Vallitalea longa: one gene and its partner. Each later gene encodes a partner of the first gene's protein in a complex. Links are inferred from orthologs where the notes say so. Each region holds a gene or a part of one and is shown on either strand. Other genes may lie near its edges.

What was found.
Region 2: the proteins of nifU (region 1) and QMG30_RS10070 are in contact, whole or in part, in a solved structure (PDB 5XT5), measured with the Bacillus subtilis proteins. The link is inferred for Vallitalea longa from one-to-one orthologs.

What each region holds. Positions count from the first base shown.
Region 1 is NZ_BRLB01000003.1:45,672-62,064, forward strand. The notes cover bases 6,109-8,904. They hold nifU (Fe-S cluster assembly scaffold protein NifU), read left to right. Parts: upstream 6,109-7,184; coding sequence 7,185-7,625; downstream 7,626-8,904. Other genes in these bases: nifS (cysteine desulfurase NifS), read left to right, coding at 6,109-7,127; mnmA (tRNA 2-thiouridine(34) synthase MnmA), read left to right, coding at 7,712-8,794. Outside these bases: QMG30_RS08130 (ABC transporter permease), read right to left, coding at 1-107; QMG30_RS08135 (ABC transporter permease), read right to left, coding at 101-925; potA (spermidine/putrescine ABC transporter ATP-binding protein), read right to left, coding at 932-1,975; QMG30_RS08145 (helix-turn-helix domain-containing protein), read right to left, coding at 2,000-2,539; QMG30_RS08150 (ATP-dependent Clp protease ATP-binding subunit), read left to right, coding at 2,957-5,314; QMG30_RS08155 (RrF2 family transcriptional regulator), read left to right, coding at 5,473-5,898; more of nifS, read left to right, coding at 5,949-6,108; QMG30_RS08175 (patatin-like phospholipase family protein), read right to left, coding at 8,990-9,988; QMG30_RS08180 (histidinol-phosphatase HisJ family protein), read right to left, coding at 10,214-11,035; QMG30_RS08185 (Na/Pi cotransporter family protein), read left to right, coding at 11,564-13,234; QMG30_RS08190 (hypothetical protein), read right to left, coding at 13,429-13,992; QMG30_RS08195 (sugar-binding transcriptional regulator), read left to right, coding at 14,451-15,488; gap (type I glyceraldehyde-3-phosphate dehydrogenase), read left to right, coding at 15,548-16,393. UniProt on the Bacillus subtilis protein: Part of the SUF-like system that mediates the biosynthesis of iron-sulfur (Fe-S) clusters. Acts as a sulfurtransferase and thus transfers sulfur from SufS to SufB.
Region 2 is NZ_BRLB01000004.1:135,078-151,510, forward strand. What follows is about bases 13,598-16,433. They hold QMG30_RS10070 (aminotransferase class V-fold PLP-dependent enzyme), read right to left. Parts: upstream 15,779-16,433; coding sequence 14,417-15,778; downstream 13,598-14,416. Other genes in these bases: QMG30_RS10065 (PASTA domain-containing protein), read left to right, coding at 13,598-14,332; QMG30_RS10075 (DUF421 domain-containing protein), read left to right, coding at 16,200-16,433. In the rest of the region: QMG30_RS10010 (NAD(P)H-dependent flavin oxidoreductase), read left to right, coding at 1-673; QMG30_RS10015 (methyl-accepting chemotaxis protein), read right to left, coding at 670-2,001; QMG30_RS10020 (hypothetical protein), read left to right, coding at 2,340-2,792; QMG30_RS10025 (YlbF/YmcA family competence regulator), read right to left, coding at 2,833-3,168; QMG30_RS10030 (hypothetical protein), read left to right, coding at 3,325-3,585; QMG30_RS10035 (HAD family hydrolase), read left to right, coding at 3,821-4,528; nrdJ (ribonucleoside-triphosphate reductase, adenosylcobalamin-dependent), read right to left, coding at 4,639-6,996; QMG30_RS10045 (hypothetical protein), read left to right, coding at 7,383-7,526; ribosomal protection-like ABC-F family protein, read left to right, coding at 7,640-9,565; QMG30_RS10055 (FtsX-like permease family protein), read left to right, coding at 9,762-11,240; QMG30_RS10060 (ABC transporter ATP-binding protein), read left to right, coding at 11,255-11,929; more of QMG30_RS10065, read left to right, coding at 11,933-13,597. UniProt on the Bacillus subtilis protein: Type II cysteine desulfurase that acts as the initial step in the SUF-like Fe-S cluster assembly pathway.

The DNA of each region.
Region 1 (16,393 bases):
CGAGACTTATTCTTGTTGAATGAGAATATTATTAGAGTCACGATAGGTGCATATAGAAAAGTAAAAATCATTACCATATATATTTTTTCTATTGATTTTCTTACCATAAATGCACCTCTTTCTCATCGTTATCGAATCTAGATAGTATTGTCATAGTAATCAATATTATAATCATAAGAATCAGCGATAATGAAGAGCCAAATCGCCAATCATAGTTCATTATGAATTGATCTTCAATTATGTTCCCTATAAGATGTACTTTGCCACCGCCTAAGAGGTTAGGGATAACAAATGATGTAACAGCTGGCATAAATACCATTGATATGCCACTCATTACACCTGGTATACTAAGGGGTAAGGTTACTTTTGCAAATGCGGTTTTAGAATTAGCTCCAAGGTCTGAAGCTGCTTCTAATAATGACTTATCTATTTTGATAAGTGTGTTGTATATTGGTAAAACCATAAAGGGTAGGAAATTGTATACCATTCCTAAAACTACAGCATAAGGTGTATTAATAATATTAAGGGTTGGCAAACCTATAAATCTTAATGCTGAATTAAGAAGTCCATTATTAGTTTCCAATATGGTTAACCAAGCATATGTTCGTAATAAAAAATTCATCCACATAGGTAAAATGAAAATAAATATCATAGTACTCTTTTTAGTCGATTTTCTTGAAAGTATAAGCGCTAAAGGATATGCAAGAAGTAAACATATTATAGTGCTAATGCCTGCTAGCCTTATAGAGCGCCACATTGCTTTCAGATATAAGGGTTGAAATACTTTGGCAATGTTATCAAATGATAGAACTATCCCGTTATCAGTATTGATAGTTATTCCATAATACAAAATCATGCTAAGTGGAATAATAGTAAATAAAACTATCCATATAAGATAAGGGGTGGATATATAACTCTTTTTCATATTAACTTATCCCTCCACTAATTTTTTCATTATATGAATATTGAATGGTATGACGTTAATACCTACTTTGCTTCCTATTTCATATGTCTTAGTATTATGTACAGTCCAGTTGTATCCTCGTGATTGGATATTCATTTCATAGTGAACACCTTTGAATATAGAAGAAGTTACTACACCATTAAATAAACCAGTATCAATTTCTGCTATTTCAACATCTTCAGGTCTTATGACTACATCAACAGGCTCATGGGTTGCGAAACCTTTATCTACACAAGGTATATTCTTATCAAGAAATTTAACTAAGCAGTCTTCTAACATGATTCCGTCGATGAGATTACTTTCACCTATAAAATCAGCTACAAAGGCATTGGCAGGTTCGTTATAGATATTTTCCGGAGTACCTACTTGTTGGACTAGTCCATTATTCATAACTACAACAGTATCAGACATAGTCAATGCTTCTTCTTGGTCATGAGTGACATAGATGAACGTTATGCCTAATTCTTGCTGTATTCTTTTCAATTCGTACTGCATATCTTTTCTAAGTTTCAGGTCAAGAGCTCCTAATGGTTCATCCAAAAGTAAGACATTTGGTTCATTAGCTAAAGCTCTAGCAATAGCTATTCTTTGCTGTTGACCGCCACTTAACGAATCTATTGATCTGTTTTCAAAGCCTTTCAAATTAATTAGTTCAAGAACGGAATTCACTTTCACTGTAATTTCTTTTTTTGACATTTTCTTGATCTTTAATCCGAATGCAATATTATCAAACACATTCAGATGTGAAAAAAGGGCATATTTCTGAAAAACGGTATTAAGATTTCTTTTATAGGGAGGTATATGAGTTATATCTTTTCCCTCAAAAACAACTTTTCCAACATCAGGATTTTCAAATCCACCAATAATACGAAGTGTCGTAGTTTTACCACATCCACTAGGACCTAATAAAGTAAGAAATTCATTTTTCCTAAGTGATATATTAATATTATCAAGAACAATATTATCACCATAAGATTTTGATATATTTAATAAGTCAATAATTGTACTCATATACATTAACTCCTTTTTTATTATTTAGAAACTCGGTGGAGAACTTACCCATATAAGTTCTGCTGAATGATTAGTTGAATTGACAATATAATGTTTTTTGCTTGCTGCAAAATAAAAGGATTCACCTTTTTTGACTTTGTATACATTGCTGCCAATATAAATATTAATGCTACCTTTTAGAACATAACCAAATTCTTCGCCTTCATGTGGATTATCAGGTAGTGTAGAACCTTTTGGTGCAAGTGTTAAATAAATTGGTTCCATTGTATTTTTTTGGGCATTAGGTATAATCCATTTTATTTCATTATTTAATTCAGTATCTATTTTTTCAAAATAGTCTTCTTTCTTGAAGGTTATCTTTTCGTCTTCCATATCATTAAAAAAATCTTTCAAATTAGTACCAAGACATTGAAGAATGTCAACAAGTGTAGCTATAGAAGGAGATGTTAGATCTCTTTCAACTTGCGAAATAAAGCCTTTGGATAATTCTGCTCTGTCAGCAAGTTCTTCTTGAGTTAGTGCATGCATTACTCTTAAACTTTTTATCTTATTTCCAATTTTCATAATATCTCCTGTTCTTTTATTATAACTAAACTTATAATTTAGTATTACTAAACTTAATCACAAAAATAATTATATATATTATTATAGATATGTCAATAGAATTTTAAATATATTTAATTTAAAAAGATTTTTATCGAAAAACAAATTTTTATTAAACATTTTTGCTGAAATTAACTTAGCTTATATAATTTATTATTTTGTTGCTGTATTAGAAAAAATTTTACGGAAAATTTATACAATATTATATGGAAAAATTGTTAATAAACTGTTAATTTAAAAAATAATTTAGTAAATAATATAGACTAATAATAATAAATGTGTTAAGTTAATAAGAAAGTAAGAGAAAAGGCTAATGAAATCCTAACCAATTGAAAGATTATTAACTAGTTACTTGTTTTTATATAGGAGATGATATATATGAAATGTTCAATGTGTCATAAAAATACAGCAGTTGTTTTTGTTTCTAAGATAGTCGATGGAAAACAAGAACGATTAGGTTTGTGCCTACCATGTGCACAGAAAAGTGGCATTGCACCTCTTGACCAGCTAATGGGTCAAAGTGGTATGAGCCCCGAAGAATTTGAGAATGTCAATAAACAGATGATGACTATGTTCGAAAATGTAGATATGGATGAGTTAACATCTTCAATGAATGATCCTGATGCTGCAACAGAAGGTGGAAATTCTTTTATGAATTTATTAAATAGTGCATTTTCAGGCATGAAAAATAGTAAATCAACAGAATATCAACCAGAAGAAGAAATGAAACAAGATGAAATTCCTAATGGTAACACTGGTGGTATAAGAACTAAAAAGAAAAAGGCTACCAAAAAGAATAAACGAAAATATCTAGACACATATGGCATTAATTTAACGGATAATGCTATGAATGGCAAAGTAGATAGAATTATTGGAAGAAACAGGGAAATCGATAGAGTCATACAAATATTGAATAGACGTTCTAAAAATAACCCTATTCTGATTGGTGAACCTGGAGTAGGTAAAACAGCTATTGCTGAAGGATTAGCTGTAAGGATAGTAGAGAAACAGATACCTGCAAAACTAATTGGAACAGAGATATATCTGCTTGATTTGACAGCTGTTGTTGCAGGAACCCAGTTCAGAGGACAATTCGAATCTAGGATGAAAGCAATTATAAATGAAGCAAAAGAATGTGGAAATATTATACTTGTCATAGACGAAGTTCATAATATTGTAGGGGCTGGTGAAGCTGAGGGAGGTTCAATGAATGCTGCGAACATTTTGAAGCCTGCTTTAGCCAGAGGTGAAATTCAAGTAATCGGTGCTACTACTCTTGATGAATATAGGAAACATATAGAAAAGGATACAGCGCTTGAAAGAAGATTCCAACCTGTCCAAGTAGATGAACCAAGTAGAGAAGATAGTATTGAGATATTAAAAGGTATAAAAGGTTATTACGAAGACTTTCATAAAGTTAAAATATCAGATGAAATTGTTGAATATGCAGTTAACTTATCTGAAAGATATATAAATGACAGATTTTTACCTGATAAAGCTATTGACGTTATTGATGAAGCTGGTTCACGTGCTAATCTATTGAATTTAGGTTTAGTTGAATTAGAGGCATTGAGAAGAGAATTAGGTAAAGTCATTGATGAAAAAGAAACAGCTGCAGCAGAAGACGACTATGAAAAAGCTGCAAAGTGTAAAGTAAGTGAATTCGATTTGTTATCTAAAATTGAAAAAATAGAAAAACAATGTAATAATGTGATTATCAATAAAGAAGATATAGCTTATGTGATAGAAGCATGGACAAAAATACCAGTTCAAAACATATCTGAATCAGAAGCCAAGAAATTGCTTAATCTAGAAGAAAGATTGCATGAAAGAGTTATTGGGCAAGATAATGCAGTTGTTAGGCTATCTAAGTCAATAAGAAGAAATCGTTCAGGATTCAGAAAAAGGAAAAAACCTTCGTCATTTATTTTTGTAGGTCCTACTGGAGTAGGTAAAACTGAATTAACTAAAGCTTTAGCTTTTGAATTATATGGAACAGAAGATGCAATGATTAGATTTGATATGTCGGAGTTCATGGAAAAACATACTGTATCAAAACTTATAGGAGCACCTCCTGGATATGTAGGATATGACCAAGCTGGTCAGCTGACTGAAAAAGTAAGACGCAAGCCATATTCTGTAATACTATTGGATGAAATAGAAAAAGCTCATGCAGATGTATTTAATATTCTACTACAGATATTAGAAGATGGAAGATTAACTGATAATACTGGTCGTGTGGTAAGTTTTGAGGATACTGTTGTAATAATGACATCAAATGCTGGTACTGCCCAAAAGACGAATGGTATAGGATTCGGTAAAAATGATTTTGATTCATTAGAACGCAAGTGTAAAGAAGCGTTAGAACAAGTGTTTAGACCAGAATTCTTGAATAGGGTAGATGAGACAGTAGTATTTACTGAATTAAGTAAAGATGAACTTAGAGATATTATTGACTTGATGTTAAATGAAGTTATAGCAGAAGCTGAACTTAAAAATATCACAATTAAAGTTGCTGATGACATAAAAGAATTTATTTTAGAAAAAGGTTATGACGCTAAATATGGAGCAAGACCTTTAAGAAGGACTATACAAAGATATATTGAAGATGAGATTGCTGAGAGTTATATAAGAGGTAATATCAAAGATGGTGATACAGCAATTCTTAATTTAGAAAATGACGATATTGTTATAAAAGTAAAAAAAGAAGATATAGATGTTATCGAACATGCATAGTACAGTAATTTAAAGGGCTGCCAATGGCAGTCTTTATTTTTACAAAAAATTACTTAAATATTTTTTATTACACATATTGACAAGGTAAAAAAAAAATGATAATCTTAGTATGAATTTAAATCCTAGTATAATACTAGGAATTGAATTGAGGTGTTAAGATGAAGCTATCAACTAGAGGGCGATATGGCTTAAGAGCCATGGTAGATTTAGTTATCAATAGTAAAGAAAATAATATATCATTAAAGAGTATATCCAAACGGCAAGGCATTTCTGTGAACTACCTTGAACAAATTATTTCTATACTGAAAAAGGCAGGTTACGTAAAAAGTGCAAGAGGTGCAAAAGGTGGATATTCACTTGCCAAATCACCAAAAGATATTTCTGTAGGTGATGTACTTAGAGCATTGGAAGGAAATCTTAATCCTGTAGACTGTGCTTTAGTTAATGAAGGAAAACAATGTGATGAAGCTGATTTCTGCATTACAAAAGTTGTTTGGAAAAAAATAAGTGATAGTATTAATGATGTTGTTAATAATATGTCGCTGCAAGATTTGGTAGATGGTCATGACGACTGTGAGAAATAAATGTATTCTTAGAATTTTATATAATATACAGTTAAAAAGAGGAGATAAAGATGGAAAAAAGAGTTTATTTTGATAATGCAGCAACAACTCCAACCCATCCACAGGTAGTTGAAGCAATGTTGCCATATTTTACACAAAGTTTTGGAAATCCTTCTAGTATATACGAAGTAGGACAAATAAATAAAAGAGCCATAGATAATGCACGACAACAGGTTGCTGATCTAATTAATGCTAAGCCAGAAGAATTATTTTTTACTAGTGGTGCTACAGAAGCCGATAACTGGGCTGTAAAAGGTATAGCAGAGAGCTATAAAAATAAAGGAAATCATATTATTACTTCTAACATAGAACATCATGCTATATTACACACATGTGAATATCTAGAAAAAAATGGATTTGAAGTTACTTATTTACCTGTTGATGAAAATGGATTAATTAAAATTGATGACCTAAAAGATGCAATAAAAGATACAACTATTTTAATTACAATCATGTTCGCCAATAATGAAATCGGAACCATTCAACCGATTAAAGAAATTGGTAAGGTAGCTAAAGAAAAAGGTATCATTTTTCATACAGATGCAGTTCAAGCAGTTGGACAGGTTCCTATTGATGTGGAAGATATGAATATAGATATGCTATCATTGACAGGACATAAATTTAACGGACCTAAAGGTACAGGTGCTTTATACGTAAGAAAAGGTATTAAATTAAAAGCTTTCATTCATGGTGGAGCTCAAGAAAGAAGACGCCGTGGAGGAACAGAAAATGTACCTTGTATAGTTGGTTTGGGTAAAGCGGCAGAATTGGCTAAGGTTAATTTAAAAGTTAAAATCAGTAAATTAATTAAGTTAAGAGATAAATTAATAAAAGGTATTAAAGAAGAAATACCTTATTGTAGATTGAATGGAGATGCAGTCAAGAGATTACCTAACAATGTAAACTTCAGTTTTGAATTTATTGAAGGTGAGTCATTACTAATTATGTTAGATATGAAGGGTATAAGTGCATCTAGCGGTTCGGCATGTACATCAGGTTCACTAGATCCGTCACATGTATTATTAGGTATAGGACTTCCTCATGAAATAGCACACGGTTCATTAAGGTTAACTTTAGGAAATGACAATACTGAAGAAGATGTGGATTATCTATTAGAAGTTTTACCGGATATCGTAAAAAGGTTAAGAGATATGTCTCCATTATATGAAGACTTCATTAAAAATAAATAAATACTATGAAATAAAAATAGTTGTAATAAAATAAAAAAAATGATTGAGGTGTTAGTTATGTATACTAAAAAAGTTATGGACCATTTTGTAAATCCTAGGAATATGGGTGTATTGGAAAACGCAGATGGTGTTGGTACAGTGGGAAATGCAAAATGTGGAGATATTATGCGTATATATCTAAAGGTAGAAGATGAAGTTATTAAAGATGTAGCTTTTAAAACATTTGGATGTGGTGCTGCTGTAGCAACTAGTAGTATTGCGACTGAATTAGTTAAGGGAAAAACTATAAAAGAAGCACTCAAGATTACTAATGATGCAGTTGTAGAAGCACTTGATGGACTTCCAAAAGCGAAAATACACTGTTCATTATTAGCTGAAGAAGCTGTACATGCTGCTTTATGGGACTATTCAAAAAAACATAATATCAAAATTGAAGGGCTAAAAGAACCAAAAGCGGATATTCATGATGAAGACATCGAAAACATGGAAGAAGCATAGATACTATTATTGAAGATTCCATTGATATAATTAAACTATTAGAATAATACTAAAATAAGTTGAGTAATATAATTAAAGGTGATGATATGGACAGAGAAAAAGTAGTAGTTGGTATGTCAGGTGGAGTTGATAGTTCAGTTGCAGCTTATCTACTAAAAGAACAAGGCTATGATGTTATTGGAGTAACAATGCAGATATGGCAAGATGAAGAGATAGATGTTCAAGAAGAAAATGCAGGTTGTTGTGGACTTAGTGCGGTAGATGATGCGCGTCGTGTTGCAGAAGCTCTTGATATCCCCTATTATGTTATGAATTTCAAGGGAGAATTTAGAGATAATGTTATAGATTATTTTGTTGAAGAATATCAAAAAGGTAATACACCTAATCCTTGCATAGCATGTAATAGATATGTTAAGTGGGAATCAATGCTAAAAAGAAGTCTTGCTATAGGAGCAAAATATATTGCTACAGGACATTATGCTAGGGTGATTAAATTACCTAATGGAAGATATACATTGAAAAAAGCAGTAGGTATAAGAAAAGATCAAACTTATGCATTATATAATTTGACACAATATCAATTAGAGCATACTTTAATGCCGGTTGGTGACTATTCTAAGGAAGAAGTTAGGAAAATCGCTGAAAAGATAAATGTTAGGATTGCCAATAAACCTGATAGTCAAGAAATTTGTTTTGTACCTGATAACGATTATGCCTCTTTTATAGAAGAATACACTAATAAAAAAATAGAAGAAGGCAATTTTGTTGATACCAATGGAAAAGTGTTAGGCAAACATAAAGGAATCATCAATTATACTGTAGGACAAAGGAAAGGCCTTGGATTATCTTTAGGTAAACCAGCTTTTGTTGTTGAGATTAGACCAGATACTAATGAGGTAGTTATCGGTGACAATAGCGATGTGTTTGACGATACCTTATATGCTGATAATCTTAATTTTACGGCAATAGAGAAATTAGAAAACAAGATGCAGTTAGAAGCAAAGATACGTTATAGCCATAAACCTGCTACTTGTACAATAGAAATGGTTGACGAAAACATGTTAAAATGTGTTTTTGAAGAACCTCAGAGAGCAATAACACCAGGTCAAGCTGTGGTATTTTATGATGGAGACATGCTTATTGGTGGAGGAAATATAATAAGAAAATAATTACACATATATAGAACTGTATCATAATACACTCTCTACAGTTGGTTTGACTGTTTATACCTATATAACAAGGTAATTGTATTATGATACAGTTCAATTATTTTATATGTTAAGTAATAATCAAATGTTGATAAATTCGATGTTTAAATAATAGTCAGCAAAATCGCTGGGTTTATTATAGATGTGTTATTAATATCATATGTTCAGCAATTTCGTAAGCTGTTTGATTTTTTTGCTGTTTGATAGAATGAGTTCAGCTGCTTTTCCCTTAAGAAAATCTATATTCCTATCAGATGAATCATCTAATTCAGAAGACATACCATTTAAAGATATTTCGAATCTGTATTCTTTAACATCGTCCATGCTATTTATAATATAATTATCACTTTCCATTTGAGAATCCATGTATGCAGTAAGTAGAGGTATACCATTTAATGGATTCATCCATCCGTATATTCCCCATTTTTTGACTTTCTTACACTCGTATGTTCTAACATATTCTCCAGTACCAAGTGAAACTATAATAAATTGTTTTGCATTAGGATATAGTTTTTTGGCATATGTATAAGCACATAAGGAGGGGTTATTACAGAATATACCTCCGTCAACAAAGCAATAGTGCTGTCCTCCAGTAAGGGATCTTATGTTAGCTGGTGGTAGATATGTTGGTGCAGCTGAAGACGATAGACCAACATCTTTTAACAAAAAATTATCATAGTAATCTTTGATATCTATCCGTTGTTTGAATAGGTAGGGTCTCATTGAAATCATGTCATATGTAGGTATTATCAGGTTGCAGAGAGAATCTCTTAGAGTAAGATTCCTGAAGTTTTGTCTTAATAATTTTTTTAATGGTTTACCAGTATATTTAGGTCTAAATAAATGTTTTATAGTCTGACATATTTCTATTTTAGCTTCTGGAAATATTTCTTTAGTTCCACTTTCATATAGATTCATTAATAAATCCAGTCTTTCATAATCAGTGTAATCTTTTGGAGGCTTTATTAACATTAATGATATCAATGAACCGGTAGATGTACCTGATATAACATCAAATAAATTATAAAATGGAGTTTTGTTTCCAAAACTATCAAGTTCTTTTCTGAGATGATCAAGGAAAATACAGGGTATCAGACCACGAACACCTCCGCCATCGATAGATAGAATTTTAACGGTATCTAAATTATTAGTCATGTCAACACCTAAAGTATTTCTTATTAATATATATAAGAAACCTCTTGTCTTTTATAACTAATGTAAATAAGTTTATATTATTAACTCGACTTTCCCACTTCAATATTCTATATGGTTAAGCTAATCAAAAGGCTTTGCAGAATAAAAATATAGTAGGTCTATATTAATTATTTTATTCATAGAAATATATTGACCTACTATATTTATTTGTAAATATTATAAGGTTTAAATGGGTATTTTAATATAGTCTGGTTTCCTTTTTTCAAATACAGTAAAATATTTGAAACCACAATCATGTAGTACTTCATAGGCTATATCAAAATTATAGGCAAGGTGTTCAGGATAATGAGCATCTGAACCAATAGTAATTATTTCTCCGCCTAACTGTCGATACCTTTTTATGATATCAATATTCGGATGAGGTTCATTGAAATTTTTTCTATAGCCGGAAGTATTAAGTTCAATTCCGTGACCTGTTTCAATGATTCTCGATAATATTTTATCGATGACTTCTTTATGGTCATGGTAGTATAGTTTTTTATCATCATAATGACCATAACGTATTATATAATCAAGATGGCCATAAACATTATAATCATCGTAATGAGTTACGTTATGATAAATGTCTTCCAAGTATCTGCTATAAGCTTCTTTTTTGGTTTTGTTTTCATAATACGAGCCGAAATAAGGGTCAAGCCTATCTACAACATGAGTTGAAGCGATAACAAAATCAAATGGATAACTATCGATAGTTTGTTTGGTGATGTCATATATATGGGGCTGGAGACCTACTTCAATACCAAATAATAGTTTTATTTGATTTTTATATTTAGCTTTAAGTTGTAAAAACGATTTATGGTAATTTGGTAAGTCGATATCAAATGCAAGTTCAGGTGTACTTGGATAATCATAATCATAATGGTCAGTGAAGCATAGTTTTACGAATTTGTGTTTAATTGCTTGTTGTATCATTGTTTCCATAGTATATTTACAGTCTCCTGAAAAAGATGTGTGTGTATGAAAATCATAGTAGCTTATTTTAAACACCGTCCTTTCTAAGAAATTATTAAAAATAATTTTATAAATTATTAGCCAAGTATACCAATATGAAATGTTTCGTTGGCAATTGCGTGCTTATTTTGAACAAATAAGTGAATGAGCTAATAATATTAAAGAATTTTAATAATAATATATAATAATATGAAATTATCATAGTATTTAGATTGAATAATTTAAGATTCATAATTCTTTTTAGCAAAATTATATAGTATAAACTATATAAATATTCATCTAAATATTATACTAAAAATAAATAAAAACAACAAGAGCTAGGAAGAAAGCTATTAGTTCTCAGTAGTATTTTTGGCATATTTACCAAAAAAAAAGATAAAAAAAATAATTATTGATAAACATTTTTGCTTGTTTTTAATGAAATGAGTATGATACTATTAGTGTGTTGTTAATATTAAGTTAACAATTTATTTACATACTATTAAATTTTGTATTTTAATTTGAGTTTAATTCTTTATATCTCTATGACAAAATATATATCATAATTAGGAGGAAATATCTAAAATGAATGGGCAAACAAAGGAATACATATTTATTTTTTTTGCATTTATCGGTGGCTTTGGAATGTTCCTATATGGTATGCACATTATGGCAGAAGGACTTCAAAAATCTGCTGGTAATAAAATGAAAAGTCTTCTTGGTGCATTAACCAATAATAGATTTTTAGCAGTTGCAGTAGGTGCTCTTGTAACAGCGATAATTCAAAGTAGTTCAGCTTGTACTGTAATGATTGTTGGTTTCGTTAATGCAGGTTTGTTCAATTTATCCCAGGCTGTAGGAGTCATAATGGGAGCAAACATTGGTACAACCATCACTTCATGGATTGTGTCAAGTCAAGAATGGTTAGAATTCTTGAAACCATCTCAATTTGCACCGCTAGCTATTGGTATTGGTGCTCTATTTCTATTTTTTGCAAAAAGTCAACGTAAAAAACAAATTGGTGAAATAATTATTGGCTTCGGTCTTTTATTTATTGGTCTTGATTACATGAAAAATGCAATAGAACCTTTTAAAGATGCCCAAGCATTCAAAGATGCATTTAGATTATTCGGTAGAAATCCAGTTCTAGGAATTCTTACAGGTGCAGTCGTAACAGCAATAATTCAAAGTAGTTCAGCTTCAGTTGGTATTTTGCAAGCAGTAGCAAAGGTTGGATTTGTTCCGTGGAGTGCAGGAGTATATATTATACTTGGACAAAACATAGGTACTTGCGTAACAGCTATGCTTTCAAGTATAGGAGCTAATAAAACTGCTAAGAGAGCAGCATATATCCATTTGTTATTTAATGTTATAGGTACGGTGATATTTGCTATACTTTGTGTAATTTATTTCAAATTCATTAATTCTAATTTTGGAAATAATGTAGCAATTGATATGTTGGGTATAAGTATTTTCCATACAGTTTTCAATATCAGTAATACTTTAATCTTATTCCCATTTGCCAATAAACTTGTAGCGCTATCCAATAGAATCGTTAAGGGTAGTGATGATGAGGTTACAGGTGAAGAACAAGTTGCCCTTAGACATTTAGATGATAGAATCCTAGAAACTCCTAGTTTCGCAGTAGAAAATGCAATGAAAGAAGTAATTAATATGGGAAATATTGCAGTAGAAAATGCAAAACTGGCAACTAGTGCAATATTAGAAAAAGATGCCAACAAAATTGGTAGAGTCTTCGAAGTAGAGAAAAACATTAATAATATGGAGAAGCTTATAACGGAGTATCTGATAAAAATAAGCAATTCTGTTATTAATGAAAGTCAGAATGAAATCGTAACCAATCTATTTCACACGGTCAACGATATAGAACGTGTAGGAGACCATGCGGAAAATATTGCTGAACTGGCTAAATACTTTATCGATAATGACCTTACATTCTCTGAGAGTGCCAATAAAGAATTGGTTGACCTATCAAATAGAGCCCTTGAAACTATAGTCCTAGCTATAAAAGCAAGGGAGAACGATGATGTTGATCTGGTAAGGAAAGTGGAGCAGAATGAAGATATGGTAGATGAGTTGGAAGATGAGTTAAGAGAAAAACATATAAGAAGATTAGCTCAAAACATATGTGATTCAACGACAGGAGTGGTTTTCCTTGACTTGATAAGTAATTATGAGAGAATATCAGACCATGCACTTAATATTGCATATTATGTAAGGGATGAATTATTATAGCTGACAATAATTAATAGAATTTGAGATTTTATTTATGGGTAAAGTAAGTGAACTACCTAAAGTATTGAAAAAAAGGTGGTTCACTATTTTTGTATAATAGACAGATATACATGGAAAATTCAGGCTGTTGATAAATCTAATAGAATTTACAGTTATGATATTATATACTGAAAGCTTGTCTTTTTTTAGAGTAATTAAACTTCTATATTAGAAATATTACATATAGTAAGTATATAATATGTTTGCATCATTCCCATTTGGGGTTCTTTGGCTACTACTATTCCTAAACCAGTTCCAGCTACAGTTACATTCATGATACTTTCAAATTGTGATGTTCCTACAGTATCAATTTCTATAGGATTACCAATCGCTTGCAAGTTATCTAATACAAGCCTTAATGGTGCTTCACATACTGCACATTCACCTTCTATATCAGTCGGTGGGGTTAGTCCCGCCAATACATCACTATCTGTAATTTCATTTACGTTAACCGTAAATCTTAATCCTACTAACTGGCACACAGGGATTATGAAGTTTCCAATAGTAAGAATTGAATTAACAATAGGATTTAATGGAGTTTCATTAGTTTCTTGGGCTTGGTTGTGTGTACAAAAATCAACAGTCGTAATACCTAAATCTATTAAATTGTCAACAAAATCTTCCCAAGGTTCTACACAACATGCCGTTAATCCCGCTCCGTTTCCATCTTTATCAAAATCTATTACAGTACTTCCAGAGCAACAACAGTTACATCCCATATCATCACCTCCTTTCATAAATAAGAGTCAATATAAGTATGCATAATATAGATAATGATAGTTTTGTTGAAATAATTTATTAAATAAAATAATAATTACTAAAGGTTCTATGTTACTATTCTAATAAATTACAAGGTAAATTCTAAATAATATTATTTTATAGTTATTTCTAAACTCCATATTATAAATATCTTATATAATATAATATGTAATTAGCAGTCAACTTGTCCATAAAATTGTTAACGGTATCCTTAGAACAAGATAATAAGGTGGGATAGAGATATTTTATAATAGTACATGTTAATATTTTGTTAAAATAGTAAAAAAAACTTGAAATTCTAAACTACATTGTTTATAATATAAGTTGGGATGAATTGTTGGTTTAATTCCTTTTTTTTGAAGGAATAGGGACTTCAATTGTACACAGGGCCCTATAAGGTACCGAAAGGTGATTAGTTATGGAAAAGACCTTATTAACACTTAAGAAAATTATTCCAAAAGAAATCGAAATACTACAACGAAGATATGAGATATTAAAGGGAATACATATTTATCAACCAATAGGAAGAAGAAGTCTATCCCAAAAATTATCTATATCAGAAAAAATTATTAGGAATGAAACTGAATATTTGAAATCTCAAGGATTCATACTAGTATCAGGTGTGGGAATGAGTACTACTGATTATGGAGATACTACTCTTGATGATTTGAAAAATATTATGCATCATGTAAAAGGACTTAATCATTTGGAGAGAAAAGTTAAAGAACTTTTACAATGTGAAGAAGTTGTTGTTGTACCTGGTAATTCATCTGAATTCGAAGAGATAAAAGAAAATATTGGGAAAGCTGCTTCGGATATTTTATTAAAGCATGTAAGAGATGATATTATTATAGCACTTACCGGTGGAAGTACAGTTTATAATGTTGTCAAATCATTAAATAAAACCAATGCATCCTATAAGGACGTACTAGTTGTTCCAGCTAGAGGCAGTTTAAGGAATAATGTTGAATATCAGGCTAATACAATTGTATCCAAGCTTGCAAAAAAACTAAATGCTGATTATGAACTTCTTAATATACCAGACAACCTAAGTAAAAAAGCACTTGATAGCGTAAGGAAAGAACCTGAGATTCAAGAGACTATATCCAATATATTACAAGCTAATATAATTCTATTCGGTATTGGTAATGCTTATGAAATGGCTAGACGAAGAAATCTATCAGAAACGGTAATTGATTTTCTTCATAGAAGAGAGGCTGTTGCAGAAGCTCTTGGTTATTATTTTAACAAAAATGGTGAAATTGTGTATACATCAAGGTCGATTGGTATAAAATTAGAACATATGAATAAAACTCCTTATCCAATAGCTGTAGCAGGAGGAGCTAAAAAAGCAGAAGCTATAATAGCTGTAAAAAATATAATAAAAAATGGTTCACTTATTATTGATGAATTCGCAGCTAATAGAATAATTGAGATTATGAAAAAAATTAAATGAGTTTATTAACTGTTATACAGTTTAATATAAAAATTAAAATTTATAGGAGGAACAAGAATATGGCAAAGATTGCAATTAATGGTTTTGGACGTATCGGTCGTAACGCATTTAAGATAGCTATGGAACAAGGAGTAGACATCGTAGCTATTAATGATTTAACTGATGCTAATACATTAGCTCACTTATTAAAATATGATTCATGTTTTGGTAGATTTGAAGGAACAGTTGAAGTAGGAGATGGCGTATTAGTAGTTAATGGAAAACAAATTAAAGTATTAGCTGAAAGAAATCCTGCAGACCTTCCTTGGAAAGAATTAGGTGTTGATATTGTTATTGAGTCAACTGGTCTATTCAGACAAAAAGAAAAAGCTCAATTACATATTGATGCTGGTGCAAAGAAAGTAATAATCTCAGCTCCTGGTAAAGGAACAAAATCAATTGTAATGGGTGTTAATGAAGAAGAGTATAACCCAGCAGAAGATAATATCATCGATAATGCTTCATGTACAACTAACTGTTTAGCACCATTTGCTAAAGTATTAAATGATACATTTGGTATTAAAAGAGGTATTATGACTACAGTTCACTCATATACTAATGACCAAAGAATCTTAGACTTACCTCACAGTGACTTAAGAAGAGCTCGTGCAGCTGCTGAGTCAATTATCCCAACAACTACTGGAGCAGCTGAAGCAGTAGCTAAAGTTATTCCTTCATTAAAAGGTAAATTAACTGGTATGGCTATGCGTGTACCTACTCCTACAGTATCTGTTGTTGACTTAACTGTAGAATTAGGAAAAGAAGTAACAGTAGAAGAACTTAATGGAGCTTTAAAAGCTGCAGCAGAAGGAAGTAAAGTACTTGGATATTCTGATGAACCATTAGTATCTATTGATTACAGAAAA
Region 2 (16,433 bases), on another replicon or contig:
TAAAGCAGCTAGGATCATATTAAAAAAATGGGAAAAATATAATCATTTACCAGATGCAATTATAGTTGAAGGACCAAAAGCTGGTGGACATCTAGGATTTAAAGCTAAAGAGTTGGTTAATGATGAATGTAAAAGCTTAGAAGAGATTGTTTGTGATGTCATTAATACAGTCTTGCCATATGAACATGAATATAGTACAAGAATTCCAGTTATTGCAGCTGGAGGCATTATGGACGGTAATGATATATGTAGGATGTTAGATTTAGGAGCACAAGGTGTACAAATGGGGACTAAATTTGTAGCTACTAACGAATGTGATGCTTGTGAAGAATTCAAAGAAGCATATATAGATTCCAGAAAAGAAGATATATGTTTGATTAAAAGTCCTGTAGGACTTCCAGGTAGAGCTATTATGAATAATTTTATTACCAAAACAAAACAAGGTAAAATACCTATTAAAAAATGTTTCGATTGTCTTCATACTTGTAATCCAGTTGAAACTCCTTATTGTATATCCCAAGCATTGATAGACTCTGTTCAAGGTAAAGAAGGAATAATATTCTCTGGTAGCAGGGCCCATGAAATTAAAGATATTATAGCAGTAAAAGATTTAATGGATAATTTAAAAGAAGAAATATCAATGTATAAGACAAATAATAACCCACCAAATTAATTTTGGTGGGTATTATCATCATTGACATATAATTTGAAATCTTTAACTATAGCTGATAGCTCAGTAATAAGTTTATGTATGAATTCTATTTCCGTACTTATTTGCTGAGTTTGAGTAGCTTGGTTTTCAGAACCAGCGGCTACTTCTTCAGTGGAAGCTGCATTGGATTCTGCTAATTTAAAGATTATTGCTATCTGTTCAAGGACATCATCTTTATATTTTATAAGATCGGTATTATTGGTTTTTATTCCAGTCACATATTGTTCGGACATTTCAATGGAATTATTAATTTCATCAAATTTTTTCTTAGTTTCACTTAGTATTTCCATTTGATTTTTAACAGTTCTACGAACTAATTTTGTTTCTTCATAAGCAGTATTTGATTTCTCTTGTAATCCTTTAACGATTTCATCAATTTGTGCTGTAGATGATGCAGATTGTTCTGCTAACTTTCTGATTTCATCTGAAACTACAGCGAAACCTTTACCATGTTCACCAGCTCTAGCAGCTTCGATAGCTGCATTTAATGCTAAAAGATTGGTTTGTTCTGCAATAGAAGCAATAAGCGTTGTGACTTCGCTTATTTTTTCGGCAGTTTCATTAGTCTCTCTGACAATTTCATATACACTTTTTGTAGAATTAGCACTCTCAGTGCTTTTTTGTAATAGGGCATCTAGAGAATCATTACCTTCATTTACAGCTGAATTAATCTGTTTGAATGATTCTAACAGGTAATTGATTATCATAAGGTCTTCATCAATTATTTTGGAAAGAGTGTCAATTGTATGTTGACCTTTTTCTACATTTGCGACTTGAGATGACGAACTATCCGCTATTTGTTCTATAGCTCCTGACATTTCTTCTATACCACTTAATATTGATTTAGAAGAATCATTTATTAGTTCGGAAGAGTTAGTTAATTTACCAGTATTATCTTTGATCTTTTCAATATAATTTACCAAATTGATTCTAAGGGTTGAAAAAGATCTTAGAAGACTTCCACTTTCATCTTGATTTTTCAATACTTTTTTATCTAGCTCAAAACTTAAATCTCCCTTTGCTATAGATATTGCGTTGTTACTAATAGTACTAATGGCAGGTGCTAGTCTAGACACTAGTCGATATAGTACAAATAAAGTAATCAATAAATTTAAGGCAGTAGCAATTAAAATTATTATTCCGAGATTAGTCAACTTAGCTGTACTTATTACATCTTCATTATTAGTAGCCATCTTAATTAAAATAATAGAAAGACATAATCCGATAATAGATAATATTGAGCTAATCATCAAACTTATTGTTAGTAATTTTCCTCTAATCTTTTTCAATATTGTCACCTCAATTAAAATTTTATGGTATTAATTAACAGTAAGAGTCAACTATTATTATACCAAATGTTGCTTTAATACTCATAGTATAACATATATCTGATATAATATAAAAGTTTAACTTCATTTTTCTCAACTTCATTTATTATAATCAACCTTTTTATTTTATAGAAAGGTAAAAGATTAAATGCTTTCATCTTGTACATTCTACTTAAAGGTAGAAAATTAAAGTTGACATACATGATACGTAATAAATACTTTGGATTTATATAATAATTCTAGCAATATTATCAACAATAACATATAGTAATATTAGATCAATTAAAAGGAGTATTCTGATGGAGAGAATTTACTGTTATGATAACGTTAATGAAAATGATAGGATGACTAAAATCGTTCCAAGCAGACCAAGATACCCACAAAATGCTGATGATAGTGACGATAAATATGATATGTATGACAGGAATAATGTATACGATATGGATGAAAGGTATTACATGTATGATTATGATGATATGGATGATATGTTAGAGATGAATCCAATGATGGATATGTATCAGATGATAGAAATATATTCCATGATTAATGCTACAGCTAAGAATCTATATAATATGAGTGCAATGGTATTGAGAGACATTATGAATGGATATGATAATACCAGTCCCATGAATAATTACATGATGTACGATATGAATGACGAATCAATGATGAATGATATGATGGAAAACGATGATTTTACTGATATGGATGATATGATAGAAGTAGATGATGATATTATGGAAATGGATTAAGGCGCAATTCTGAATTAGCGCCTTAATTTAGTTGGAAAAGTTAAATATTTAGCTCTTCATCAATAGATTCTAATATAGTCATATTTGAGTTATATATTATTCCCTGGACTTGCTGAACTGCTTGGGCATAATCTTTAATTATAGTATTACTTGACATTCGTTCAAAGTTATCAGCAATTTTTTTCATTTCTAATTCCATTTGTTGAGGGGGGAGATTTCTCCTATATAACTCTGCTTGCCTAGATTGGAAGTTTTTAATCATTGCAGTTAAATTAGCATCTTTCAATATTCTACTTCTAATATCTTTAGCGTTTTTGAACTCCTCAGTGTTTTTTATAAGGTTAATAATTTCCATAGTCTTTTTTTCAATATCCATATTTACACCTCGATAAGAAATACTTGTGATTACAATATATTCTAAGAACAATAAAGTGTGATAAAATTAATGACATGTAATTATTTATACATGTTTCCAAGATAGGTTACATTACATATAATGATATAAGGTATTTGTTACTAGGAAGGTGAAAAAATGAGAGAAGAATGTATAAATGATGTATTATCATTATTATCATCATATCTTTTTAAAGAATGTAATGATTTAGCTGTTATAAGTCTAGGACAAATACATAATATAATAAATATATTGGTGAAGGCGAATATTCCATTTACATTAACTGTTAATGAAGGAACAAGGAGATTTGCAAAAACAGCACTTCTAACAATTAGTGTTACGCCAACATTTGAAATTAGAAAGATATTCCAATTTGAAGAAGGTAGATTCACAGTTTAATTTTCTACTTAATTTTCCCACTGCATTAGTTACCTTTATTAGACTATACTGAAATGGAGGTGGGTTAATTGTAATTCATGAATTATATATATATCATTGTAAAAATCAAAGTTATCTGTCATAATAATTAATAATTATATATTTAACTTTTGAACCTATAACCCTTTATCTATTTGCATTAAATTAAAGGTGGGAAAGTTGAGTTATATACATATATTTGGAAGGAGTACTAATGATGAATACTTTTTTATTTGACTTAGACGGCACATTATTGCCATTGGAAGAACAAAGATTCGTAAAAACATATTTTGACGAAATGCATAAGGTATTTGATGACCTGATAGATAAAGAGATGTTTGTGAAGTATGTATGGACAGCTACAGATGTAATGAGAAGAAACAAAGATAAAAAGACTAATATGGAAATATTTATGAACAAATTCGAAGAATTAGTTGGTGAAGATATAAATGAATACAAAAATAGATTTGATGATTTTTATGACAATGGTTTTCAAGAAATAGGAAAAGCGGTTGATAAAAATACTTATTCTGAAAAATTAATTGATATACTTAAAAAAAAGGGTTATACAGTTGTCTTGGCTACTAATCCTTTGTTCCCTATAAAAGCTATCAATCATAGAATTAAATGGGCTGGACTAAAAGAATCTGATTTCAATTATATTACATCTTATGAGAACAGTCATTATTGTAAACCTTGTATAAAATATTATAAAGAAATTTTGGAATACATTAATAAAAAGCCTGAAGAATGTATCATGGTAGGAAATGATGTAAAAGAGGATTTGGTTGCTGGTGAATTAGGCATGAAAACATTTCTATTGGAAGATTATTTAATAAATAGGGAAGAACTAGAAATTGATTGTACTTATAGAGGTAAGTATGAAGATTTATATAAATACGTAGATAGTTTACCTTCAATATGAATATGAAAGGTCTATATAGTAAATGAGAAATCTCCAACATAGTGATAAGCTTAATATACTAGGTTGGAGATTTATATAATGATGGGGTTATAGGTATTTAGAATACATAATTATCTAATGGGGCATACGCCATTTTCGCAACCTGAATCACCAATGTCATAATCTAATTCATCTTTTTCATATTTACTGATAAGACTTGGTAGAAATGGTCTTAATTTATCATTCCTTTTTTTATATTCTTCCTCATTGATAGATTCATAAGGAAGAAGCTTATAAAAGCTATCATCAAGTGAAAGAAAAGACAGAGCTACAATATCGTCCCAATTCTTCCATACCCATTCTTCAACTTCTTTCCACTCGTGTTCTCTAACATGTACCGTAATAGAACAATTGTGGTCAACATAATTTTCCATGAACAATTTATAATTTTCAAGTTGTTTAATTGCTGTGACATCATATTTAGTTATACCTTTTGGTGCTTTTACAGGAAATTCAATTACTTTCGTATTACCAGTTTCCATATCTTGACCGACTTCTGGATAAATAGGATAGTCAAGTTCTTCACATACTTTCAACAAAGGATCATCGCTATTAATTCTGACTCTTCTTATATAATAAGGGGAATGAGAATAATGTACTCCACTAGAGACCGTTGGCAATTGGCTAAGAGTTCCTTCTGGTTTAATGGTAGTCACTAATAAAGGCTCATTTTCACCAATCTCATCAGCATATTCTTTAGCAGATGTTTTAGCGGTAGCTCTTAGTTTCCTTAACAGTTCTCCTTGATCTTTTTTAGATATTCCTGAAGCATTAACCATGTCCTGCCATCCAGTCAATGAACAGCCTAAAAGTTTATCTCTTTTATGGACATAATTCCATCTAGGAATTTCTAATTCCGTACATGTCATTCTATAACCTGCTCTGGCTGAAAGCTTCTGTGCCTCATACAATCCATTATAATCTATAGTTTTATCTTTCTTAATGAAAGAGAATACGTTAACGGTAGTTAAGTTACATAGACCTTTTGAATCTAATAAAATTTCTCCGCATGGATTGACACCATTCATGTTAGGTCTTCTTTTCCTACCAGCTATTTCATTTACCCATCCAGGTTCTCCGGAGTAGCGCATTTGCTCTAATTGCCAATGTAGCTGTTGCCTTGAAGGTTTACTTCTATAATAAATTGAGTTGTTACTCATTTGTCTATGGATGATATCATTATCTACTATCCATTGACCATCTATCTGTTTGTATAGATTATTTTTAGCTTCGATAGCTTCTTGGTCATCGGAATCCACAAGTACAATTTCAGCGGTCCTTCGGACTCCACCTACAACTACATTTTCACCAATTATATTTGCAATATCAAGGCAGTCAATTGGATGTAAGTGAGTATAACTTTTTCTACTTAATACACCTCGTTTACTTATGATGTTAGTAATCTTAATAAACATATTTTTGAGACTTGTATAACCACTTGCTGTACCACCAAAAGTTTCAAGCTTTTCACCTTTCGGTCTTACATGATTATAATTAATGATTATGGTATTTATATTTCTATACTCATTACTGTATAGTATTTTAAGATAAAAATCTAATGCTTGAACCCAACCTTCTTTACTATCACCTATAAGGATTCGTACTTTGTTGTTATGACTGAATTCTAGGCTTGTATTATCTTCTCTAAGATTTTTAGGGGTAGGGGTATAATCTTCATGGATAATATCAAACACGGTTCTTATTTTGGGGAGCTTTTTGATATCATCCTTTAATATCCTAATGCCTACGCCTGAGCCTATCATTAGAAGATAAAATAATTCTTTGAAAGAATCAAAATCATCGATGACAGTAAAAGCACAGTTATAATTAGACATAGGATAGTTTCTGGTAACATCTGTATTACCAACCCAAAATGTTCTACCTGATAAGAATTGCTTCAAGTTAAAAATGTTGTCATATAATTTTTCAGCTTCAGCTTTGGTAGTAGGTACCAAACTACAGTTATATTCCACAGCGCGTCTTACTGTTTCCCACCAATATTCTCGCCTTTTTTCTTCAGGTAACCATCTAGAATAAGTTCTATAATAAACAAAATTCCCTAATTGTTTCATAGGGTTAGGTCGATGTTTGTAACTACTGATGAATTCATCACTAAGAACCCTACCATCCGTTCTCTTTGTTCTTGTATCTCTTGTCTTGTCTCTTTCATACCTGTATAATATGTATCTTTTTGCAGCATTTTTTCTAGGGGATTCCATAAGATATTCTTCTACTAAGTCTTGAATTATTTCAACAGATACTGGATTGGAATAAGTCTGTAATTTCTTTTCAACCTTTTTGGCTACAGAATCAGCTAGTGCGTTATCAATATTTGCTTTTGTCTCTGCCATACATAATGTAATAGCAGTTATTATTTTATTTATGTTAAAATTGGTAATTGAACCGTTTCTTTTTAGAACTTTTATCATTTATTGACTTCCTTTCTTCTCCTTTTTATTATTCCTATTACATAATGTATCTAATCAAGATAGTGTCTATTTTATATAATAAGATGGTTTACTATCTATTCTACTTTAACTTTTCTATAAGGTGTAACCTCTTTGTTCTTGTGATATCACTGATATTACAATATTTGGCAATATTAGTGGCAAAACGATTGAAATACATTATGTAGTGGTTTTAAAATACTTGACACACAATATATTGTATCAATAATAATTATTCATGTCAATTAGAAATGAGAATGTGGCGTAATCTTTTTTTCTTGAATTTGACTAATGGCTAATATTATGATAATATTTATTATAAGTAGGTTATAAGCAATTTACCTAAAATAAAGTAAAGGTGCGTTAAAATGAATGAATCAGCTAATTTATGGATGATATTTAAAAGAAATATGACTGCTAATTTTGACTATAACACTATAGGTGCGTCTATTTTTAAATATGATAAAAATAATAAATTAGTTGTAGGATATTTATATAATGCATATTCGTAATGCTATTCAATAAGTAATATGTGTAATTATAAGTAATATTAAAATTTCTAATCCTAGACTAATTGTCTAGGATTTTTTGCGTTTAAATATATTTTTAGAAAGGTATGATTAAAATGATAGAATTGGGAATCAGTAATTTATCTAAGAGTTTTGGAGCGAACAAGATATTTGAAAATGTTAGTTTCGATGTTAAGACTGGAGAAACAGTAGGACTGATTGGAAGAAATGGAACAGGGAAAACAACCATAATGAAAATATTAATGGACAAAGAGGATTATGAAGGAGAAGTATTCTACCGAAAAGGTACCACTCTGGGATATCTCGATCAGATTCCTGTATTTGAACAAGATTATAACGTTAGGGAAGTGCTTTACTTAGCATTTGAAGATATTTATAAGATAAAAAAGAAAATGAAAGATATTGAAGATTGCCTTGCAGGAGAAGGGAACGATGTTGATAAACTTATGAAAGAATATGGATATCTACAAGAGCAGTTTGAACTTCTCGGTGGTTATGATATTGATGAAAAAATGAGCAAAGTCACAATAGGTCTGCAAATATCAGAGTCTATGCAACAGATGAAATTCTCTAATCTGAGTGGTGGAGAAAAATCTAAAATAATGCTTGGAAAGATTTTATTAGAGAGACCAGAAATATTACTACTTGATGAACCATCTAATCACTTGGATCTAAAATCCATTGAGTGGCTAGAAGAATATCTAAAAGATTATTCGGGTTCAGTATTAATTATATCTCATGATAGGTATTTTTTAGATAGGGTAGTCAATAAAATAGTTGAATTAGATTATGATGGTGCAGAAATATACTATGGAAATTATACTTATTATCTCATGGAAAAAGAAAGACGTTTTATTGAAGCTTATAACAGATATAAAGAAAATGAGAGAAAAATAAATAGGATGGAGGAACAGATTAAGAGATTTCGTATATGGGGTAAGATGCGTGATAGTGAAAAGATGTACAAAAGAGCTAAAGAGCTTGAAAAGAGATTAGCAAAAACGGAAAAACTAGATAAACCTGTTCTTGAAAAGACAAAAATCAAATTATCTTCTAAGGTGATGGATAGAACTGGAAAAGAGGTTCTAATATTGAAAGAGGTTGAAAAAAGTTTTGATGATAGAAAACTTTTTTATAATCTTAATCTTGTACTATTTCTTAGGGATAGTTTAGCTATACTTGGAGATAATGGTACTGGTAAATCAACCTTAATAAAAATCATTATGGAAGAATTAAATAGTGATAAAGGAAGTATAAAATATGGTTCTAATATTAAGATTGGATATTTACCGCAAGAAGTTAAATTTGATGATGAGGATACTTCTATATTGGAAACTTTTCAATATAAATATAACATAACTATTGGCGAAGCAAGAACAGAACTTGCTAAAGTGCTATTTATTAAAGATGATGTGTTCAAAAAAATCAATATGTTATCTGGTGGAGAAAAAAGTAGATTACGATTATGCATGCTTATGTATGAAAAAGTCAATTTCATGATACTTGATGAGCCTACCAATCATTTAGATATAGATTCAAGAGAAATATTAGAAGAAACACTACTAGATTTTCAGGGTACTATTTTATTTGTATCTCATGACAGGTATTTCATCAATAAAATCGCCACTAAAATAGGTGAAATAAATAATAAACATCTAAAGTTTTATAATGGTGATTATGAATATTATAAGAACGAATTACAAAAACAATTAGAAATATCTAATATTAGGAACAATCAAAATGTTAAAGATAAGACTAAAAACAAAAATTATAATAAAAGGGATAGAAATGATAAGGGAAAGATAATCAAGAGAAAAACGAAAGAGCTTGAATCTATTGAAGCAGAAATAGAGTCACTAGAAAACTTAATTAAACAATCGGAAAATGAAATGATAAAATGTAGTACAGATGCAGTAAAACTTAATGAAATAACAAAAGAGCAGAATGAGAAGAAGAATAGATTAAATATTCTTATTGCAAAATGGGAAAAGATAAATGAAGAAATTGATAGAATCAGTTAAATTTAAGCGTATGGTTTATAATTATAGCCTTTAATTCATGGAGAATTATGGGCTTTTTCTTTTTTACTATACATAACATCTATCTATTATAATGAATATTTTCTATTTATCACATGATTTCCCATATTTAATACATAATATTACCAAATTTTATTGATAAGATTAATTTGTAATTAAAATAAAAGGAGGTTTATTAATGTATTTTATAAAAAGAGCATTAAAATACATAAAGCACAAAAAAGGTAAAACCCTGTTATTAGGTATAATTTTTCTAATAATAGCTAACTTTGTTTTGGCTGGGTTATTAGTATATAACGCTACTGTCAAAGCTCAACAGCAGACAAGAGAAAGTATTGGGGCAGATGTAAAATATATTATTGATAATGAAGGCATAATTTCTGATTCAGAAAGAGGAGTTATCAATAAAGATGACTATTCAATTATGAAAACAGCTTTTTCTGGTGAAGTAACTTCTGTTGAAAAATATACGGATAAGGGTGCACCAACATATGCTAATTTTATGAATGTAGTTGATTCTACATATGTAGATGATTATGATTTGTCAATATCTTTTCAGTGTGATATCAATGATCTGAATTCTTATACTACAGATACAGATGTAAGTGACTCGGGACATACTTTTGACATAAAATTATTTGGTGCTGTAGAACCTATGGATTTTGAAGAAGGTAATGCTGAGCTGGTAGAAGGAAACTTGGCAACTATGGAGGAAATTTCTTCTGGTGAAGGAGTTGTACTTGTTGAAGAAAATGTTGCATCAATTAATAATTTGCAGATTGGAGATACGATTACAGCTACAGCTTCAATACTTGATTATGAAAATATAGAAATAGAATTAAAAATAATAGGAATATATAAAACTAATGAGCAAGTTGATCAGAGAATGGCTTTCAAAGGGAGCAGTTCATTAATACCTCAGAATAGATTATACGTTCCATTTAATATTGTTAACGATATGGGTTTAACACAAGAAGAGATGGATAATCTGCTACTCTCATCTAATGTAATACATCTAAAAGATCCAATATATGTTGAAGATTACAAAACTGAAGCTGAACAGAAGGTTAAATTGGTTTATGGTTCACTAGATGCTAACGATGATCTGTATAACAGTTTAATAGGACCAATTGAAAAATTGGGTGTAATTGCAAAAATTATGGTAATTATCATAGCGATTGCTGGAGCAGCTATAATTGGTTTGATAACAGCACTTACTGTAAATGATCGAAAAGAAGAAATAGGAATCATGCTTGCTGTAGGAGAGAGCAAAGCAAAAATAGTAATCCAATTTGTTATAGAGGTAACTATAATTGCGGTAATTGCATTTGTATTATCATCATTTACAGGTTCAATTATCGGAGAGAATATAAGTTCAGTAATTCTGGACAGTGAAATAGTTAGTGATGATACTAGCAACAATAATATGATGAACATGAAAATGATAGGCAGGATGGGTAACATAAACATAAACCAAATGGGAAATGATAAACTCAATAAATTGTCACAAGAACAGAAGGTAGATATTAATTTTGATATTAATGTATTACTGGAATTATTTGGTTTGGGATTACTTATGTCAATAATAAGTACGATTATACCATCTCTATATGTCATGAGATTCAATCCAAAACAGATTTTGATAAATAGGACTTAGGAGGAGATGATAATATGTCTTTGTTAAAATTAGAAAATATATCATACGGATATATAGATGGTAATAATAAGAGAATGATACTCAAGAATTTGAATTATACATTCGAGAGAGGTAGATTCTATTCAATTCTTGGACCTTCTGGGAGTGGAAAAACTACCTTATTAGCTATTGCAGGTGGATTGGAGAAATGTCAAGAAGGTAAAGTGTTTTTTGAAGAAAAGAACGTCAATGATATAGGACTTGGTAAATACAGAAGAGATTATTTATCATTCGTATTCCAACAATTCAATTTAATACCTTATCTATCAGCAGTTGAAAATGTAGTTAATGTAATGGAAATAACTGATAATCAGGTCCCAAAACCTTATTACAAAACTGCGTTAAACCTACTTAATCAATTTGGTATTGTTAAAACAAAAGCTGAACGAAGTATTTATAAATTATCTGGAGGAGAGCAGCAGCGTGTTGCAATAGCCAGAGGATTAGCTACAAATGTTGATCTTATCATGGCTGATGAGCCTACAGGTAATCTTGATACTGCTACAGAAAAAGAAATAATAAAGATATTCAGATTGTTAGCAGAAGAATATGATAAATGTGTTATCGTAGTGACTCATTCAGACAGCATAGCAGATTTTAGTGATATTCAGTTAAAGTTAAATGAAGGTAAACTTACTGAAAGGATGTAGCAAATGGATAATAATAAAGGTAAAAACATATTCTCAGATGGATTCAGCATGGATATAGATAAAAATGAAGAAATAGAAAACAAAAAATTTGTCACTGATAATATTAGAGAAAAATCAAATAAAGAAGATACTATTACTGCTAATAATAGAAATGCTAAACAATCAAATGAACCTAATGATGAACCTAAAGATTTTTTAACTAGTTTAAATGATAACAATAATTCTAGTTTCCAACAAGAAGAATTCACATATCAAAAAAATAGCAATCATAAAAGATGGATTATTCAAATAGTAATCATTATAATTGCTGTAGGTAGTATCTATTATATAATAAATAAAAAAACTGAATTGATAGATTTTACTAATATGTTGTATGATGATGCAGAGGCTTGGGCTAGTGGTAAAAATATAATTCTTACTTATGAAGAAGAATATAGTAATGATATAGAAGAAGATTACATAATTTCTCAAGACATAAATCCTGGAGAAAAAATAAAAAAAGATTCTACAGTGAAATTAACATTGTCAAAGGGTAAAGATCCTTATGAAAAAATAGCAATACCAGAATTTGATTCTTCTTGGTCAAAAACTAGTATTGAAAGTTGGATAGAACAGAATGGAATAATAAATTATAAATTCAATAATATGCAAAATGAAGAAATACCAACCAATTATTTGATATCATATAAACTTATAGGTGCTGATAATGATACATTTGTAAGAAGTTCAGAAATTGAATTTGATATAAGTTATACAGAAGCGGTTGAAGCTGTAACTATGCCGGATTTTATTAACAAAAGTATTGTTGATGTTGATATATGGTCGAAAAATAATGATATAGAATATAATTATTCATATTCCATCAGTTCTTTATATGCTGAAGACGCTATAATTGACCAAAGTGTTAAATCAGGTGATGAAATAAATGTGGGAGATGTATTTTCTGTAGTCATATCAATAGGAGAAGAAGATGATGATGCGATAGTGATGGAAAATTTCTTGAACAAAACTATAATAGATGCTGACATATGGGCGAAAAGCAATCATATCATGTATACTTATACTTATGAATATAATGAAATTTATCCTGAGGATACAATATTATATCAGAGTGTAGATCCTGATAAAGAGATAAAGGAAGGTTCTACAGTAGAATTCATCATATCGGAAGGTAGCGAGGAGGAAGATGAAGAGGAAGCTATTGTGATGGAAAACTTTTTGAATAAGACGCTACTTGATATTGATATATGGGCAAAAAGCAATGGAATCACCTATACTAATACCTACCAGTATGATTCTATATATGAAAAAGATAAAATAATGTATCAGAGTATACCAGCTGATGAAGAATTATTAGATGATTATGAACTTACTTTTATAGTATCGAAGGGCGAAGAAATAAGAGTTCCTGATTTTAGTTCTTATACTATGTCTGATGCAAAAGAATATAATGACGGACTTATAGATGTAGAGGTAATAGAAGAATACATTGAAAATACAAAAGAAAGTGAATTCATATCTCAATCAATTGAGGCAGATGATATAGTTGAAGAAGGAACTGAAATAATTATTGAGTATTCGTTAGGAGATAGAATTGACTTACCAAGTTTCATTGATCAATCAAAATATGAATTAGAAGATTGGATTGAAGATGCTAATGATAAGGGAGCTAATATTAAATTAACGGTTACAGAAGAAGCTGATACTGGATTGGAATATGGGAAAATATTATCTCAAAATATATTAAATGAAAAAATAGGTTTAACAACAGATATAGAAGTTGCAATATCATCAGGACTGACAGTACCTTCATTTATTAGTATGGATAAAAATGAAATTAAAAATTATTCTGAAACTAGGGATATCAATGTTGAAGTTGAAGAAATGTATATGGAAGGAACCAATGAAGGTGATTTTATTTCTCAATCAATAGAAACAGGAACTACAGTGAAAAAAGGTACCTATGTAACGGTTAATTATTCATTAGGAGATACTATCAACATTCCTAAATTCCTTGACAGACCTGCTACAGATTTACAAGAATGGGTCAATGAACAGAACAGAAAAGGTGCTGAGTTAACTATAACAACATCTGAAATGTACCATCATGATGTTGATTATGGAGCAATTGTAAGTCAAAATGTCTATAACCAAACTAATGCTGATCTTGATACTGAAATCGAAATAGTAGTGTCTCAAGGAGAACCTTATACGGTAACTGATTTTACTAAGTTTTCCGTAAGTGAAATAGAATATGTTGCTGAGAGAAGAGGATTGACGATTGTATTTGAAACTATTGAAGATTCATCATATAAAAGTGGAGAAGTAATTAGTCAAGAGCCAGAAAAAGGAGAGATTATAAGCAAAAATAAAGACTTTATCAAAATACAAGTTGCTGAGTAGATAAATCATGTAAACCTTCTAGATTAAGTCTAGAAGGTTTACATAGAAATTAAGAATCAAATTAGATTTGTAATGTTGATAGAGTTAATATCTTGTTGAACTGGCTATCTCGAAATCCTTTGATGAGTATTTTCTAATATAGTAGGATTTGTTGTTCACTATTTTATTTAGTATATCTATAAATGTATCTACCTCTGAATAATCATTATATAAACCAAAACTTACCCTAACCATACCTGGATGTGGTGAATTAGGATTATTTTTATGAATGTCAATATCAGTTTTTTTAAGGTGCAGTAATTTCTGTATATAAGGTTGAGCGCAGAAGCATCCACTTCTAACACTGATTCCCGTTTCTTTTGATAAAATATTAGCTACTATGGAATGATGTAGCCCTTTTATATTGAAAGTTATGATTCCAATTCTATTAGAACAGTCTTTTCCATTACCGTATATGACTACATCCTTAATCCTATTTAATCTGCTTAACGTATATTCTGTTAAGTTTATTTCCATTTTTTCTATATTATCCATACCTATTTCATTTAAGGTTTTTAGAGCAGCATTAAGAGCAACTATCCCCATTATGTTAGGGGTTCCTGCTTCCTCTTTGTAAGGAATATCATCCCACATTACATAATTGGGAGTCACGATTTTTACTGTTCCTCCTCCTGATTGTGTAGGATTTCCATGCTTGAAAACATTTTTTGGTCCAATTAGGACTCCTGTACCAAAAGGCGCGTATATTTTATGACCCGAAAAAGCAAGATAATCTATATGTTCACTGGAGTAATCAGGTTTCATATCAATGGGTGAATGAGGAATAAGTTGGGCACCGTCAATAAGTATTTTTGCTCCATATTTGTGAGCCAATTTTGCGAAGTCATGAATGTCAGTCTTATATCCTGTTACATTGGAAGCACCAGAAATAGTTACTAAGCGTATTCGACCATTATATTTTTTGAGTTTCTGTTCACAATCTTTTATTGATAAGTTGCCTTTATCATTTACATTAATATAGTCAATCTGAAAATTTTTTCTCCATGGAAGGTCATTAGAATGATGTTCCATGAATGAAGATAAAATTACTCCATTACTAATTGTTTGTGACAATTTAGTAGATACTTTATTTATAGCATCAGTGGTGTTTTTAACGAAGATTATTGTGGAATAGTCGTTATCCATATTAACAAAATGACTAACGGTTTTCCTAGTGGCATCATATATTTCAGATGATAAGTGGGATTTATAACCTGTTCCACGATGTATGGAGGAATACCAAGGAGCAAAATCGTTAATTGCATTCATAACAGATGTAAGTGGTGGTGTAGTAGCAGCATTATCAAAATTAATTTCTTTAGTGTATTTGCCATTAATTATAGGAATCGATACATCAGTACCTACTACAAGATGTTTATAATTTGGTTGATAAGAGCAGTAATGCATAAAATTCCACCTCATTTATGAATTGCTTCAATCCGTAATATTATTCGTATATTATCTTATTTAAGCATATGAATCAATATCTTTGTATATATGCTCATGACGTCTGAGATATTTCCTAATAGAAGATATATATATTACGAATTGAAGATCTATAAAAATATCAATGATTAACTTATTATAAAGCTAATCATTAATAATCAAAATAATATACCAGACAGTAAAAGATTATAAGCTGAAGATGTGTTTATAAATAAAGATAAACATTATAATGTTAGAGAAATCTTTTACTAGGCATAGTCTCTTTGTTCTATAATATGCGTAGCATATCAATACGTGAGAATATAATTAATAGTATAAAAGCAAATGAGTTGCTTAACATATTATTACAAAAATAGTAAATACTAAAATAGAGGTGATAAGTTTGAATGAAAGTCTTGTAGTTATAGTTAGGGGTATCATAGGATTTTTTTCTTTATTAATATTTACTAGGTTTCTTGGTAAACAACAAGTCAGTCAACTAACTTTATTTGAATATATATTGGGAATTACCATAGGTTCAATGGCAGCTACATTAACTACTGATCTTAGTTCCGCTGCATGGCCTCATTGGATAGGTTTACTAGTATGGACTATCCTTGTATTTTTAGTTCAAGTC